DNA from 2 places in the Liquorilactobacillus hordei DSM 19519 genome. Region 1 is predicted to be linked to the other one. Evidence: a T-box and tRNA genes for the amino acid it is inferred to sense, from the RefSeq annotation. Region 1 holds a T-box; the other holds one or more tRNA genes.
What was found. A T-box is a leader RNA that pairs with one kind of tRNA and senses whether it is charged. The one in region 1 lies ahead of leuS (leucine--tRNA ligase), so its partner is inferred to be a tRNA-Leu.
Positions count from the first base shown of each region.

Region 1 (7,754 bases):
TACAATTCCATCCAAATTAAGTACTTCAAATCCATCACGATTCCCAATTTCTAAAAACTTATCCAATGCTTCCCTTGGTCCAGGACCAAACGGTGCATTTTTTGATCCTCTTTTTTCATCTCGCACACTCTCGATTTTTAACATTTCAGTTAAGTCAGTTAATAATGCTTCTTTTCTTTTATCAATTTCTTTTTGCCAATCTACTTGCATTGCTTCTCCTCCTTGTAATCTATACTATAGACTAATTTTATCATAGGATATCCAGATATCATTATTAAATAATACAAACAAAAAAATGATTTGCTGTATAATGATATTAATATTTCTTTTCAGAGGAGAATTCGATTATGCATGTGCTTAATAAAAATATCTTAAGTCAAATCATTACTGCTAGACCAGCTGAAAGCCATAAAGGCAGTTATGGACGAGTATTGACCGTCGGCGGTAACACTCAATTTGGCGGTGCAATAATCATGGCAACTTCAGCAATTATTCATAGTGGTGCAGGATTATCAACTTGTGCTACTTCATTAGACAACTTAACCGCACTTCACACTATTGTTCCCGAGGCAATGTTTATTCCTTTTGATTCTGAATACAAGTTAATTGATGCAATCAGCAGTGCAGATATTATTCTTGTTGGACCAGGCCTTGGAGTTGATGAAAACGCCATAAGAATTTTACAAACTATTTTGCAACACGCCATTCCACAACAACAACTAATTATCGATGGCTCTGCAATTACAATAATTGCAGACCATCATGAATTTTTTCCTCTTCTCAAAAAGTTACATCCAATTTTCACACCTCATCAAATGGAATGGCAGCGACTAAGTGGCCTTAAAATTTCTGAACAAGATGATATAAAAAACACACTATATCAGCAACAACTCCAGGCCACAGTTGTTTTGAAAAAAAATCATACCACCATTTATCATCGAGATGGCTCAATTTCTCAGTTAGCAATTGGGGGGCCATACATGGCAACTGGAGGTATGGGTGATACACTTGCTGGCATTATTGCAGGGTTTCTTGCCCAGTTTAAACTAAAAAATTATGAGTATGTAGTCGATGCAGCAGTTTATGCTCATAGTGCAATTGCGGATGAAATTAGTAAAGAGAAATACGTCGTTTTGCCTACTGATATCATTGCAGACATTCAAGTGTTTATGAAACGTTGGGTTGCACCTCATAATAAATAACAATTCAAAAAAGAAACAGCAAGTATACATTAACTTCTGTTTCTTTTTCTCTCAATATTAGTTCAAATATACACTCATTGTAGAATATCTCTGTAGATCAGATTTAGAGCAATCACCAAAACTAACGAATTGCTTCTTTTAAACATCGCAACTCATCCAAGGTCAATTCACGATACTTTCCAGCTTTAATCTTATCATCAAGCTTCAAGTTTCCCATTTGAATTCTTTTTAGTTCCAAAACCTTCATTGAAACTGCCCCAAACATTCGCTTAATCTGATGATATTTTCCTTCAGTAATAGTTATTTCTATCTCTGCTTCGTTTTTTTCACTGTCAACAGTCAGTATTTTTAACAATGCCGGCTTTGTCGTTTCACCATTTTTCAATGTAATCCCAGTTGCAAAGATTTGAATCGTATCAGCTGTGATCTCCCCTGCCACCAGTGCTCGATAGATTTTTGAAACATGTTTTTTGGGTGCCAAGAGCTTGTGTGCAAACTCACCGTCATTCGTCAAAATTAATAATCCTGTTGTATCTTTATCTAGTCTTCCTACCGGAAATAAACCTTTTTGATTTATTTTTGCAACCAAATCTATAACTGTTTTTTGAGAATTATCCCTAGTAGCTGAAACTACATCTTTGGGCTTATTCATCATATAATACCTGTACTCTTGGTATGCTATCGACATCTTATTTACTTGTACATTGTCCAAATTTACATCGATTTGAAATTTTGTTTGTTTAATAATTTTCTGATTTACAGAAATCAGCCCATCTTTAATTAGTTTTTTTGCCTGTGATCGTGTTATTCCATTTGAATCAGCAACAAATTTATCAAGTCTCATTTTATTCTCAACTTCGATCTTAGTACTGCAGCTCGACTCCCCACTATTTTATCAGCAACTCTTGTTTTTAAAGTTAAATATACATAGGTTAATCCACCAGCAAATACCGCACACATTAATATTATAAATGCTGTTATCCGGTACTGGAGATTCAAGAATAGATCACTTAACTGAATTACACCAAGTGCTACAACGAACACAATTAGTGAAAATAGTAGTAATTGATTAAATCTTCCGATAATTTTACGCATATCAACTTGTAAACTGTAATAAAAATATCTGAGCATCAAGCAACTTGAGATTGTCATTCCCACACCAGTCGCCATCAGTGGTCCAAATGGACGAAAAAGCAAGATCAGTGGAACTTGCAATACAACCTTAATTAGCAATCCAATTAAGAAAAATTTAATTGCCTTCATATTCTGATAAACGCCTTGTAGTAAAGAAGCTAAAACCATAAATAATCCTATTGGTAGGGCTATATAGGCAGAGAAGCTCAATACATATACCCCTGTAAAATTATACTGATAGAAGACAACATACAATGGTTTAGCTACTGCAGCCATTCCTAAAGAACAAGGTAACATCACAAAGAAGAACAATTCAACAGCATCAGCTAATTGAACTGCAGTCTGCTCGTTATTGTGCTTTGAATATGCCTGCGCAAGCAGCGGAATTGCCGTAGCAGCCATTGCTGAAGCTAAGGAAATAATAATCATTATCAACTTATTTGAGTTACCAGCAAAAATTGTATACAGATCATTGATTGCAGTTACCCCATAATTAGTAAAATGCAACATAGTTTGCTTAAAAGTAAATTGATCAATTAAATTGTATACGGTGGTTGAAATACTGATAACAACAAAAGGAATTGCTTCCATCAACAGAGTCTTTATCACTTGTGCATCTGAAATATCCAGCTTATTTGCACTCTGCTCTGCTAATATAGCAAATTCATCTTTTTTCTTAAAATAAAACCATGCCAGAAATAACAGCCCTGCAATTGCACCTATAAAAGCGGCAAATGTCGATTGAACCACCCCAGAAACATAACTTCCGTGGATAATCTTCATAATTATAAATGTAGTTCCCAGCATATATATAATTCTTGCAATTTGTTCAACCAACTGTGACATCGCAGATGGAAACATGTCCTGATACCCCTGAAAGAAACCTCTAGTTAAACTCATTGTTGGGATAATCGTTAAGGCAATTGCAAGCGAACGATATACAGGAATAACGTTCTTATCGTTCTGTGATAAAAATGGTGCAACAAACCACATTATAATTGCTGAGATAATACCTAATCCTAGCATTATTAACAATAATTTTTTGTATAGTCTTTGGCCTAATGCATATTCATTTTGACCATTATAATTGGATATTTGCTTAGAAACAGCAGATGGAATTCCAGCAATGGAAATCATTAAAAAGACACTATATACAGTATATCCCTGTGTATATAAGTTATTAGCTGCTAAGTTATCTTTACCAAACCACGCATACCATGGAATAATATAAAGTGCACCTAATATTCTGGAGAAAATACTTCCCATTGTCATCCAAGCTGAACCGCGTAGCATTTTTGCTTTTGCAGTTTCATTTTTCTTCTTTAGAATTTTCTCACTCTCAGCCTTAAAATAATCTGATTCGTTAAGTGACCTATTTGCCATTTACTTGCCTACCTTTTCCTAAATCACTCTGTTATTTTATACTGATTTCATTACAGTTGCAACGTTAGTTATAATAATTTAATCAATGATAACTAATTCACTTAACATAACAAAAAAAGCTGTGACATAATTACGCCCTGCCACAACTTTTTTCTATTATTTCACAACAATATTTACTAATTTTCCTGGAACTACAATAACTCTCACAATATCTTTTTCAGTAATTTCTTTTTTTATTTTCTCGTCTTCTAATGCTATTTTCTTCAAATCATCTTTTGAAACTTGTTTTGATACATTTAAATGCTGCCGAACCTTACCATTTACCTGTAAAACAACTTCAACAGTATCTTCAACTAATTTGCTTTCATCAAAAGTTGGCCATTTTTCATATGTGATCGAGCCTACATGTCCAAGTTTTGTCCATAATTCTTCTGCGATATGTGGCACAATTGGTGAAATCATTTTTACAAAACCTTCAATATAGTCTAGTGGTAATGCATCAACTTTATATGCTTCATTAACGAAAACCATTAACTGTGAAATTGCAGTATTAAAATGAAGTGCAGCATAGTCTTCAGTAACTTTTTTTACTGTTTGATTATAGATAAAATCAAGTTTATTGTCATTTAAAGTCGTAATACGATCTCTTAAATGATTATTTTCATCAACGATTAAACGCCAAATTCTATTAATAAACTTATTTGCACCATTCAATCCTTCGGTACTCCATGCAATTGATGCATCTAGTGGTCCCATAAACATCTCGTAAAGTCTGAGAGTATCTGCACCATATTCGACAACGATATCATCAGGATTTACAACGTTACCCTTTGATTTTGACATTTTCTCATGATTGTCGCCCAAAATCATCCCTTGGTTAACTAATTTTTGGAATGGTTCTTTGGTTGGAACTACACCAATATCATACAAGAATTTATGCCAGAACCGTGCATAAAGTAAATGTAAAACGGCATGTTCAGCTCCACCCACATATAAATCGACTGGCATCCATTTTTCTAATTTAGCAGGATCGGCAACTCTTCCTTGATTATGTGGATCCACATAACGCAAGAAATACCATGAACTCCCTGCCCATTGTGGCATTGTATTTGTTTCACGATGACCTTTTCTTCCATTTTTATCAACTACATTTACCCAGTCATCTAGATTAGCCAAAGGACTTTCACCTGTCCCAGATGGTTTAATATCAGTTGCCTTAGGTAAACGTAAAGGAAGCTCGTCTTCAGGTACCAGCGTTGTTTCACCATCTTCCCAGTGAATAACAGGAATTGGCTCTCCCCAATAACGTTGTCTTGAGAATAACCAATCACGCAGACGATAGTTTACTTTCTTATCTCCAACTTTTTTTTCACGCATCCAGTCAGTAATCTTATCAATGGCTTGCTTTTTATCTAACCCATTCAGAAAATCTGAGTTTATATGAACTCCATCGCCCGTATATGCTTCTTTTGAAATATCTCCACCTTCAATTACTGGGATAATCGGTAATCCAAATTTAGAAGCAAATTCATAATCTCGATCATCATGTGCTGGAACAACCATAACTGCTCCAGTTCCATATGAAGCTAAAACATAATCCGCAATCCAGACCTGAACTTTTTTGCCGTTTACCGGATTAATTACATAGGCACCAGTAAAGACACCAGTCTTCCCTTTGGCTAAATCAGTTCTCTCTAAATCAGATTTATGTGCAACCTCTTCGATATACGCGTCAACAGCGTCTTTATATTCTGGTGTCGTTATCTCTTTAACTAGTTCTAGCTCTGGCGCAAGAACCATTGCAGAAGCACCAAAAATAGTATCTGGTCTAGTTGAGAAAACTTCAATTTGCTGATTATCAAATCCTGCAACTTTAAATTTGATGCTCGCACCAATTGAGCGACCAATCCAATTGCGTTGTTGTTCTTTAATATTCTCTGGCCAATCAAGATCATCTAAGTCTTCAATTAAACGGTCTGCATATGCTGTAATTTTTAAAACCCATTGTCTCATAGGTTTGCGAATTACTGGAAATCCGCCACGTTCTGTTTTGCCATCAATCACTTCTTCGTTAGCAACTACAGTTCCTAGATCAGGACTCCAATTAACTGCAACCTCATCTTCATAGGCTAGACCTTTTTCATAAAGTTTTTCAAAAATCCATTGTGTCCATTTATAGTATGAAGGATCTGTAGTATTAATTTCTCGTTCCCAATCATAAGACAATCCTAATGATTTAATTTGTCTTCTAAAATTGTTAATATTCTCTTTTGTAAATTCCTTTGGTGAATGGCCTGTATTTAACGCATATTGTTCTGCTGGTAATCCAAATGCATCCCAACCCATTGGATGGAGAACATTAAACCCTTGCATCCTTTTCATTCTGGCAATAATATCTGTTGCTGTATATCCCTCAGGGTGTCCAACATGCAGTCCTTGACCAGAAGGATAAGGGAACATATCCAAAGCATAATAATTAGCCTTAGACTCATCCTCTGTTGTTTTAAAGGTTTTATGTTCTTCCCAATAATGTTGCCATTTTTTTTCAATTTCTTTATGATTATATGCCAATTTGAAAACCATCCTTTTTTATTTTTTAAAACAAAAAGTCCTACACAAACTCAAACAGAGTTCTGTATAGGACGAATGCAATCGCGGTACCACCTAATTTCCGGCAATTGAGAATGCCGACACTTAATCTCATAACGGGAAGTACCGTTCTTGCCTACTAAAAAATCATTCATTCAACAAGAAATTCAAAGGTGAGTTCACTATCTCCCTAGTATGCGTTAACACCAACCACGCACTCTCTTGAACAAGAAAAATAACTACTAATCCTTCTCAACACAATAATATTTAGTCAATTCTATCAAACAAAATATTAAAAATCAAGACAGATTCACATTAGATATTTAGTTTAGCTTTTAGTGCTTCTACCTTATCTGTTTTTTCCCAAGGTAGGTCAATATCAGTACGACCAAAGTGACCATATGCAGCTGTTTGTTCATAAATTGGTCGCTTTAAATCCAACATTTCAATAATACCCGCAGGACGCAAATCAAAAACATCTCTAATCGCCTTAACAAGCAAACTATCTTCTACCTTTGAAGTTCCATAAGTATTTACAGAAACTGAAACTGGTTGAGCGACACCAATAGCATAAGCTAACTGAACTTCAACCTGTGAAGCTATCTTAGCAGCTACAATGTTCTTAGCAATATAACGTGCCGCATAACTAGCGGATCGATCAACCTTAGTAGCGTCTTTACCAGAAAAAGCACCACCACCATGATGAGCATAACCACCATATGTGTCTACGATAATCTTACGCCCAGTCAAACCTGCATCACCTTGTGGTCCACCAATCACAAAACGTCCAGTAGGATTAACAAAATATTTTGTTTCATCATCAAGTAATTCACTTGGAATAACAGTTTTTATTACTTTTTCAATTACATCTGTTCTAATAGTTTCTAGACTTACATTGTCAGTATGCTGAGTTGAAACGACAACGGTATCAACTCTGACAGGCACATTTTCTTCATCGTATTCCACTGTGACTTGTGCTTTTGCATCAGGGCCCAAATAATCCAAAATTCTATCTTTACGAATTTCTGCAATTTTTCGCATTAGGCGATGACTTAGTGAAATAGGAAGTGGCATTAGTTCTGGTGTTTCATCAATGGCATAACCAAACATCATGCCTTGATCACCTGCTCCAATTTGATCTAATGGGTCAACATCACCATTCCTTGTTTCCAATGATGCATCGACTCCTTGTGCGATATCAGGTGACTGTTCATCAATAGCAGTCATAACTGCACAATTATCACCATCAAAGCCATACTTACCACCAGTGTATCCAATTTTCTTGATAGTTTCACGAACAACTTTTTGAATATCAATATAAGCTGTTGTTGATACCTCTCCTACAACTACTACCAAGCCTGTTGTAACTGTCGTTTCGCAGGCAACACGCGAATTTGGATCCTTTTCAAGCAAAGCATCTAAAATAGCATCACTTATTTGATCGGC
Region 1 covers NZ_CP049303.1:1,835,291-1,843,044, forward strand. Annotated here, with positions in the region: gene pepV (dipeptidase PepV) at 1-210, opposite strand, end outside; gene G6O70_RS10155 (NAD(P)H-hydrate dehydratase) at 348-1,202, shown strand; gene G6O70_RS10160 (pseudouridine synthase) at 1,324-2,046, opposite strand; gene G6O70_RS10165 (putative polysaccharide biosynthesis protein) at 2,043-3,719, opposite strand; gene leuS (leucine--tRNA ligase) at 3,876-6,290, opposite strand; T-box leader at 6,355-6,573, opposite strand; gene metK (methionine adenosyltransferase) at 6,624-7,754, opposite strand, start outside.

Region 2 (7,754 bases), 970 kb from region 1:
ATTATGTGTCAGTTCTGACTTTGATCCTAAAGATGAGATTCGAAAAAGTGTTGACTTTATGAAGGCATATTTAAAAAAACATGCATTCTTGAAGACTCTTGTATTAGGAATATCAGGAGGACAAGATTCAACTTTGACAGGAACATTGAGCCAGTTGGCAATTAAAGAATTGCGTGATGAAACGGGCAATAGTGAATATCAATTTATTGCTGTACGGTTACCTTATGGAAATCAGGCTGATGAACAAGATGCAATGGATGCTATCGCATTTATGAAGGCTGATAAGGTAGTGCGTGTTAACATCAAACCAGCGACAGATGCAATGGTTGAAAGCATTAAAGAAAATGGCTTGGAAGTCAGCGATTTTAACCGTGGGAATATCAAAGCTCGTGAACGTATGATTGCTCAATATGGAATTGCCTCAGCCAATAAGGGCGCTGTAGTTGGAACCGATCATGCAGCCGAAGCAGTTACAGGTTTTTATACAAAATTTGGAGATGGCGGGGCAGATATTACTCCTTTATGGCGTTTAGATAAGCGCCAAGGTAGGGCAATGCTTGAACTTCTTGGAGCTCCAGAGCACCTATACAAAAAGAAACCAACGGCAGATTTAGAAGATAATCGTCCTGCGTTACCAGATGAAGTAGCTTTAGGTGTAACCTATGAGGATATTGATAATTATTTAGAAGGACAAGATATCGATAGTGCTGCAGCTGAAAAAATTGAAGCATGGTATTTGAAGACCCAACATAAGCGTCATTCACCAATTACAGTGTATGATGAGTTTTGGAAATAAAAAATATTAGTGTGGCTAAACCATAATCTGAAATGAGCTATCAATTTGGAGGTTTAACTATGCTATTTTTTTTAAAGGAGAATGACAGTGAACAATTCAATATTAGATAAAATTGCAAAGCAGCTTAATCTGAAATATACACAAGTGCAAGCAACTGCAAAAATGTATGATGAAGGTGCAACAGTTCCCTTTATGGCACGATATCGAAAGGAAAAAACTGGCAATTTAGACGAAGTTAAAATTCGTGAAATTCTTGATAATAAGCTGCAATTAGAGAAGATCGAAAAAAGAAGAGTAGATGTTGAAAATGCAATTCAAAAACAAGAAAAGCTAACACCTCTTTTGAAGAAGAAAATTGAAGCGGCAGTTACTTTACAAGAAATAGAAGATTTGTATTTACCGTTTAAAAAGAAAAGAAGAACAAGGGCAATGATTGCCAAAGAAGCCGGAATCGAACCATTCGCTAGATGGCTGATGACGCCAGAAGCCAAAAATCCAAGGGAATACGCTACAAAATTTGTGAATCCGGCGCAAGATATTTTAGATGTAGAACAAGTTGTTGCGGGAGCCTGTGATATTCTTGCTGAAGAGATCAGTGAAAATGCGTTATATCGCACGAGAATTCGTCAAATTACCAAACAATTGGGTAAAATAATAACAAAAACCAAGAAAATAGAAGTAGATGAACAGCAAGTTTTCAAAAACTATTATGATTTTATAATACCTTACAAAAAGATTGCTAATCACCAAATTTTAGCAATTAATCGTGGTGAAAGATTGGGAATCATCAGTACAGTTATTCAAGTTGATGAAGATCAAATTTTAGACTATTTATCAGTTAGAATTGTTAAGAATAAAACAGCAGAAATCACTAAAATCTTGCGGGTGGCGATTGCTGACGGGTATAAAAGATTGATTAAACCAGCAATTGAAAGAGAACTACGGAATGAATTGACACAAAGAGCTAGTGAACATGCAATTGAAGTTTTTGGTAGCAACTTATATCATTTACTTATGCAGTCTCCTCTGAAAGGTAAATGTGTGTTAGGTTTTGATCCTGCTTATCGGACAGGTTGTAAATTAGCAGTGGTAGATGAAACTGGAAAATTTAAAAGTAAGGCGATTATTTACCCACATCAGAAAAAAAATGCGCAAAAAGATGATGATAACTGGAATAAAGCTCTTAAGCAATTTGTGGAAATTCTTGAAAATAATCGGGTAGATGTTGTTGCAATTGGTAATGGAACAGCAAGCCGTGAATCTGAGGCTTTTGTGGCTGAGGCAGTGAAGCAGACTGCGCGAACAGTCGTTTATGCTATTGTGAATGAGGCGGGTGCATCAGTTTATTCGGCCAGCAAAGTAGCGCGCGAAGAGTTTCCAGATTTCCATGTAGAAGAACGTTCTGCTGTAAGTATTGCTAGACGGTTACAAGACCCATTGGCAGAATTAGTAAAAATTGATCCACAAGCGATTGGCGTTGGTCAATATCAGCATGACTTACCTCAAAAGGAATTGGGAAGTAAGCTTGATGCAGTAATTGAAACTGCTGTTAATCAAGTCGGAATAGATTTGAATACTGCTAGTCCACAACTCTTACAAAACGTTTCAGGTCTGTCTAGTGCAACTGCAGCAAATATTGTAACTTATCGTAATGAGATAGGAACATTTAAGCAAAGAAACGAATTAAAAAAAGTACCTAGACTTGGTCCAAAGGCGTACGAGCAAGCTGCAGGTTTTTTGAGGATAGTTGAAGGCAAGAACTTCTTGGATAATACAGATATACATCCCGAGAGTTATCAGATAGCCAAAGCTCTTTTAGAAAAATTTAGGATTGCTTCTTCAGAGATTGGAAAAAGTAAGGCTACTGAAAAATTAAAAAATGTAAATATTCAACTTGTTGCTGTTGAACTTGGCGTAGGTGAAGAAACATTAACAGATATTATTGCAAGTTTGATCAAACCTGGTAGAGATATCAGATCTGATTTACCTCCAATTTTATTACGAAGTGATGTTTTGAAAATAGCTGATTTAAAGCCTGAGATGAAGCTCAAGGGCACAGTAAGAAATGTTATTGATTTTGGGGCTTTTGTTGACATTGGTGTAAAGCAAGATGGTTTAGTTCATTTATCACAGTTGAAAAGAGGATTCGTGAAAAATCCCAATGATGTTGTAGCAGTTGGAGATATTGTTGATGTTTGGGTTTTAAGTGTTGACGAACAGAGAAAGAGAATACAATTAACAATGATTTCTCCAGAGAAGAGTTGAGTTAACTTGAATAATAGGTCTTTACAGAAAATTGTTGAAAGAATCTCATTAGATTCATTTGGACAAAGCTTCGATTATAGTGCAACATTTAATAGTCGATTACGTACGACCGGTGGGAGGTATAATCTTAAGACGCACAATATTGATATAAATCCTAAGATGTTAAGTGAGCATGATGAGCTAACTTTGCAAGGTGTGATTAAGCATGAGTTATGTCACTATCATTTACACCTTAATAACATGGGGTATAGGCATAGAGATAGAGATTTTAAAAAGTTATTAGCGGAAGTGCAGGGTTTAAGGTATGCCCCTACAAATGAGTCTGTCCATGTCTATAGTTATGTTTGTACAAAATGTGACCAACTGTATGTTAGAAAACGCAGAATAGATTTGCGAAAATATGTCTGTTCGAAATGTCATAGTAGATTAAAATTGAAAAATAAATAGTGTAAAAATAAAAAAGACTTGCCCTTGAACAGAGTATTTGGTATAATTATTTCTGTTGTTGCGGGTATGGCGGAATTGGCAGACGCGTCAGACTAAGGATCTGGTGGGCGTTATAGCCCGTGATGGTTCGAATCCATTTACCCGCATCATATAGGGCCGTTCCAAAATTATATTTTGGTATGGCTTTTTTATTTATGTACAAGTAAGATATTAGTACTGCAGACTTGGATAAAGACATTGACAATTAATTGGATGATTCGATATAGGAGAATATATAAGATGCCTAGAGCCGTAAAAATAAAAGCCAGTGCACATTATGTGCCACAGCGTATAGTGACTAATGCTGAACTATCTAATTATATGGATACTTCGGATGAATGGATTCAAAAGCATACGGGAATAAAAACTCGACATTATGCTATTAATGAAAATACATCTGATCTTTGTGCAAATGTGGCTAAAAAGTTATTAGCTGAATCTGGAACAAAGGCCAGTGAAATTGACTTGATCATAGTGGCTACAATTAGTCCAGATTCAATCACACCTGCTACAGCATCGCTTGTTCAACAAAAGATTGATGCTGTAAAAGCATTTTCTTTTGATGTAAGTGTTGCCTGTGCGGGTTTTATTTTTGCATTAAGTACTGCAGAAAAATTTTTGCGACAAGGAAACTATAACAAAGCAATTGTGATTGCAGGTGAAGTGAATTCTAAAATGATGGATTTCTCTGATCGAACTTCTGCTGTTTTTTTTGGTGACGGTGCTGGAGGTGTGTTGTTGACAGCAAGTGATAATCCCGATGATGAGATGTTCATTGCTGAAAAATTGGAGACGAGTCCGGCTCCCAACGTGATTCACAGTGGGAGAATCGCACCATTAAAGGAGATTTCAAGTGACAGTTATCCCAAGATGGATGCTTTTTATCAAGATGGACGTGCAGTTTACGAATTTGTAACATCGATAGTTCCTGAGCACATAACTAATTTACTTGAGCAAAATGGTTATACAACTGCTGAATTAGAATTGGTTGTGACACATCAAGCAAATTTAAGATTAATCGAAAATATTGCACTTGGAATAAATGTACCATTAAATAAATTTGAAACAAATGTTGAGTTTTATGGAAATACTTCTTCAGCAGGAATAGCAATTGGACTGGATCGAGCACTAAAGCGTGGAGAAAGACCGCATGTTGCATTAATTTCAGGTTTTGGAGCAGGATTGTCATATGGCAGTATTCTTTTGGATTTATCGAGATTATAAAGATAGTTGATCTCGGATCAAATAAAAGAAGGGGCTGTGCCATAAGTCCTAAGTGAAAGAGCTTCACCAGAGAAAGTAATGATTTTTCTGGTGAAGCTCTTTTGGTATAATTAAAAATAAAAAAGCACCGGTTGCAGCCAGTACTTTCAAAAACAATACCCCTATAGAAAGGATAAACAAAATGTATAATAATTATAACATAAATCAGACTGTACTTAGTATCAAAACTGACTGGGAACCAAAAGAAAATCATCCTGCACGGATGATTAATCAAATAGTTGAAGACCTTAAAATTAAAGATCCCTACATCTTTGGACGTCCGCGTAAGTATGATCTGCGTGTACTTTTAAAATTAATTTTGTTTGCGTACACAAAAGGTATCTTCAGTAGTCGTCGTATTAATACCTTGGCAGAAGAGAATTTGGCAGCCCGCTGGCTGACGCAAGAACAAGTTCCAGCCTACCGAACAATTTGTCGTTTTAGAATTTCAGATGAAGTTGAGAACTTGATCAATCAATGCATTCAAAAACTAACCAAATATCTAAAGCAAAATAACTTTATTGATGAGGTTACTTTTATTGATGGAACTAAAATTTTGGCTGATGCCAATAAGTATAGTTTTGTTTGGCGTAAAAATACTGTTCGTTTTGACAAGCTTAATCGCTCTGCGATTATATCCCTTCTGGAAGAATTAAATGAAGCTAAATTTAAGTGTCAGCTCCCTGCAGAGACAGATCTTACTTTAGAAATGCTTGATGAAATTATCTTGCGGTTAGAAAATGACTTGAAAGATTTGAATAAAAAGATTGAAAAAGAACACATCTCTCCCAATCCAGACAAGTCAAGGCGTCGAAAACTAAAATCTTTAAAACGAAAACTTAAGTTACGGCAAGCTAAATTATTAGATCATAAAATGCAAACCAAAATTTATGGTAAAAGAAATAGTTATTCGAAAACAGATCATGATGCAACTTTCATGCGTATTAAGGAAGATCCAATGCTCAACGGACAGCTAAAACCGGCTTATAATCTACAAATCGCCACAAGTAAACAATTTGTAACTGCCTTTGGCATTTTTCAAAATCCAGGAGATACCAAAACATTAATTCCCTTTTTACAGCAACAGAAAGCAGCTGGAACTTTAGGTAAGTATATTGTGGCTGATGCAGGATACGGTTCAGAATCAAATTATCAATATCTTGAAGATGAACTACCTGAACATACGGCATTAATTCCATATGGTACGATGCTGAAAGAAAATAGTCGCAAATGGGAAAGTGACGACCGTAAGGTCATGAATTGGGCATATCATCCTAAAGACGATTATTTTATTGATCTGCAAGGAGTTAGATTTAGTTTTTATGCTTTCCGTAAGCGCAAAGACAAGTATGGGTTTATACGTGAATTTAAAGAGTATAAGGCAAACAAATACGATAACGATTTTCAGGTTGATAACCGAGCATTCACTAAAAGCGGAAAACCTCGTAAAATAAGTATTAATGGCACATGGGAATATTTCAAAGCTAAAGAACGCAAATTGCTTTCAAATCACCAAACTGGTTCAATTTACGGACGACGTAAAATAGACGTTGAATCAGTTTTTGGTGGATTGAAGGCTTGTTTAGGTTTTAGAAGATTTTCAGTTAGGGGGCTTGAAAAGGTAAAAAGGGAGGCTGGAATTGCCTTGATGGCAATGAATATTAGAAAATTGGTGGCGAAGAACACCAATTATAATTATTTTATAACACAAAAGAAGAGATTAGTGAAAATCAAAGAACGATTTTCACTAATCTCTTCTATTTTGAAGGACTTATGGCACAGCCCCTTCTTTTACTGTGGATAAACATTTTATAAATCAAAATTCCGTGTTCAGTTAGGAACTACATATGACAATGAACGCACCATGTGTGCAACTTTTGATTAGTAGCTAATTTTTTTACTTGACACATCATCCTACGCTTATTTTATGACTAGTAACCATAGCGGGAACGAGAGCTCGATGAGTAAGCGCCATAAGTAGAACTAGAACTTGACGAATAGGTACCATAGGTAGAACGAGAACTTGATGAAGTGGCACCATAAGTGGAACTTGAACCATAGGAACTATATATTTGACCAGCAAAAGTGGCTGTTGAAGGATTTAGTCCTAATTCGGAACGAATCTTATTGGAAATTTTTTGTTTTTCTTCTGCTGTGGCAACCTGATACGAAAGACCACCAATTGTTGCGTCTTCACCTTGGAGTACATATGATTTGATCGTTCCAGCTGCATCTTTATAATTAGTTTCAATTGTCATCATATCATTGAAAGTCAAGTCAGTTTGCATATTGTCTTTGACTGTATTTAATATTTTTTGAAAGTTAGATATAGATGTGATTGTTAGTAATTTGGAAACAATTGCTCCAATTACTTGTTTCTGGCGTTTTTGACGTCCGTAATCACCTTCTGGGTCAGTATAGCGCATCCTTGAGTACGCTAGTGCTTCATTACCGTTTAGAGTTACGGTTTTTCCCTTCGTAACATTAGCATAGCTATAGTGGAAGGTTAGAAGAGGATCAATTGAAACTCCACCGACTGCATTAACTAATTTTGATAACCCACCCATATTTACTAGTAAATAGAAGTCAATTGGAATATGAAGTGTGTTTTGCACAGTGGTAATTGCTGCAGAGGTTCCACCTATTGTATAAGCCGAGTTAATCTTATCGTAAGAATTAGACGAACCAGTAATTTTAACCTGAGTATCACGAGGAATACTTGTCAATGTTGCTCTTTTGGTTTTAGGATTAATTGTGGCTACAATTATTGTATCAGTACGGCCTTTATCAGTTCTTCCTAGGTCACCGGTATCAGTTCCTAAAAGTAAGATGGAGAAAGGTTTTTTCTTTTTCAAAACCTGAGAAACATTTCTCAGCTTTTTAACTTTTGTCTTTTGATATGTTTTATCAAGAGTTTGTTGGGCCGCCCCAAGGAGACCATGGG
Region 2 covers NZ_CP049303.1:860,458-868,211, forward strand. Annotated here, with positions in the region: gene nadE (ammonia-dependent NAD(+) synthetase) at 1-796, shown strand, start outside; gene G6O70_RS05340 (Tex family protein) at 884-3,061, shown strand; gene G6O70_RS05345 (SprT family protein) at 3,068-3,508, shown strand; tRNA gene G6O70_RS05350 (tRNA-Leu) at 3,569-3,654, shown strand; gene G6O70_RS05355 (beta-ketoacyl-ACP synthase III) at 3,788-4,771, shown strand; gene G6O70_RS05360 (IS1182 family transposase) at 4,953-6,614, shown strand; gene G6O70_RS05365 (LCP family protein) at 6,742-7,754, opposite strand, start outside.
Region 2: it encodes a tRNA-Leu, which carries the amino acid that the T-box ahead of leuS (leucine--tRNA ligase) is inferred to sense. The anticodon was not compared.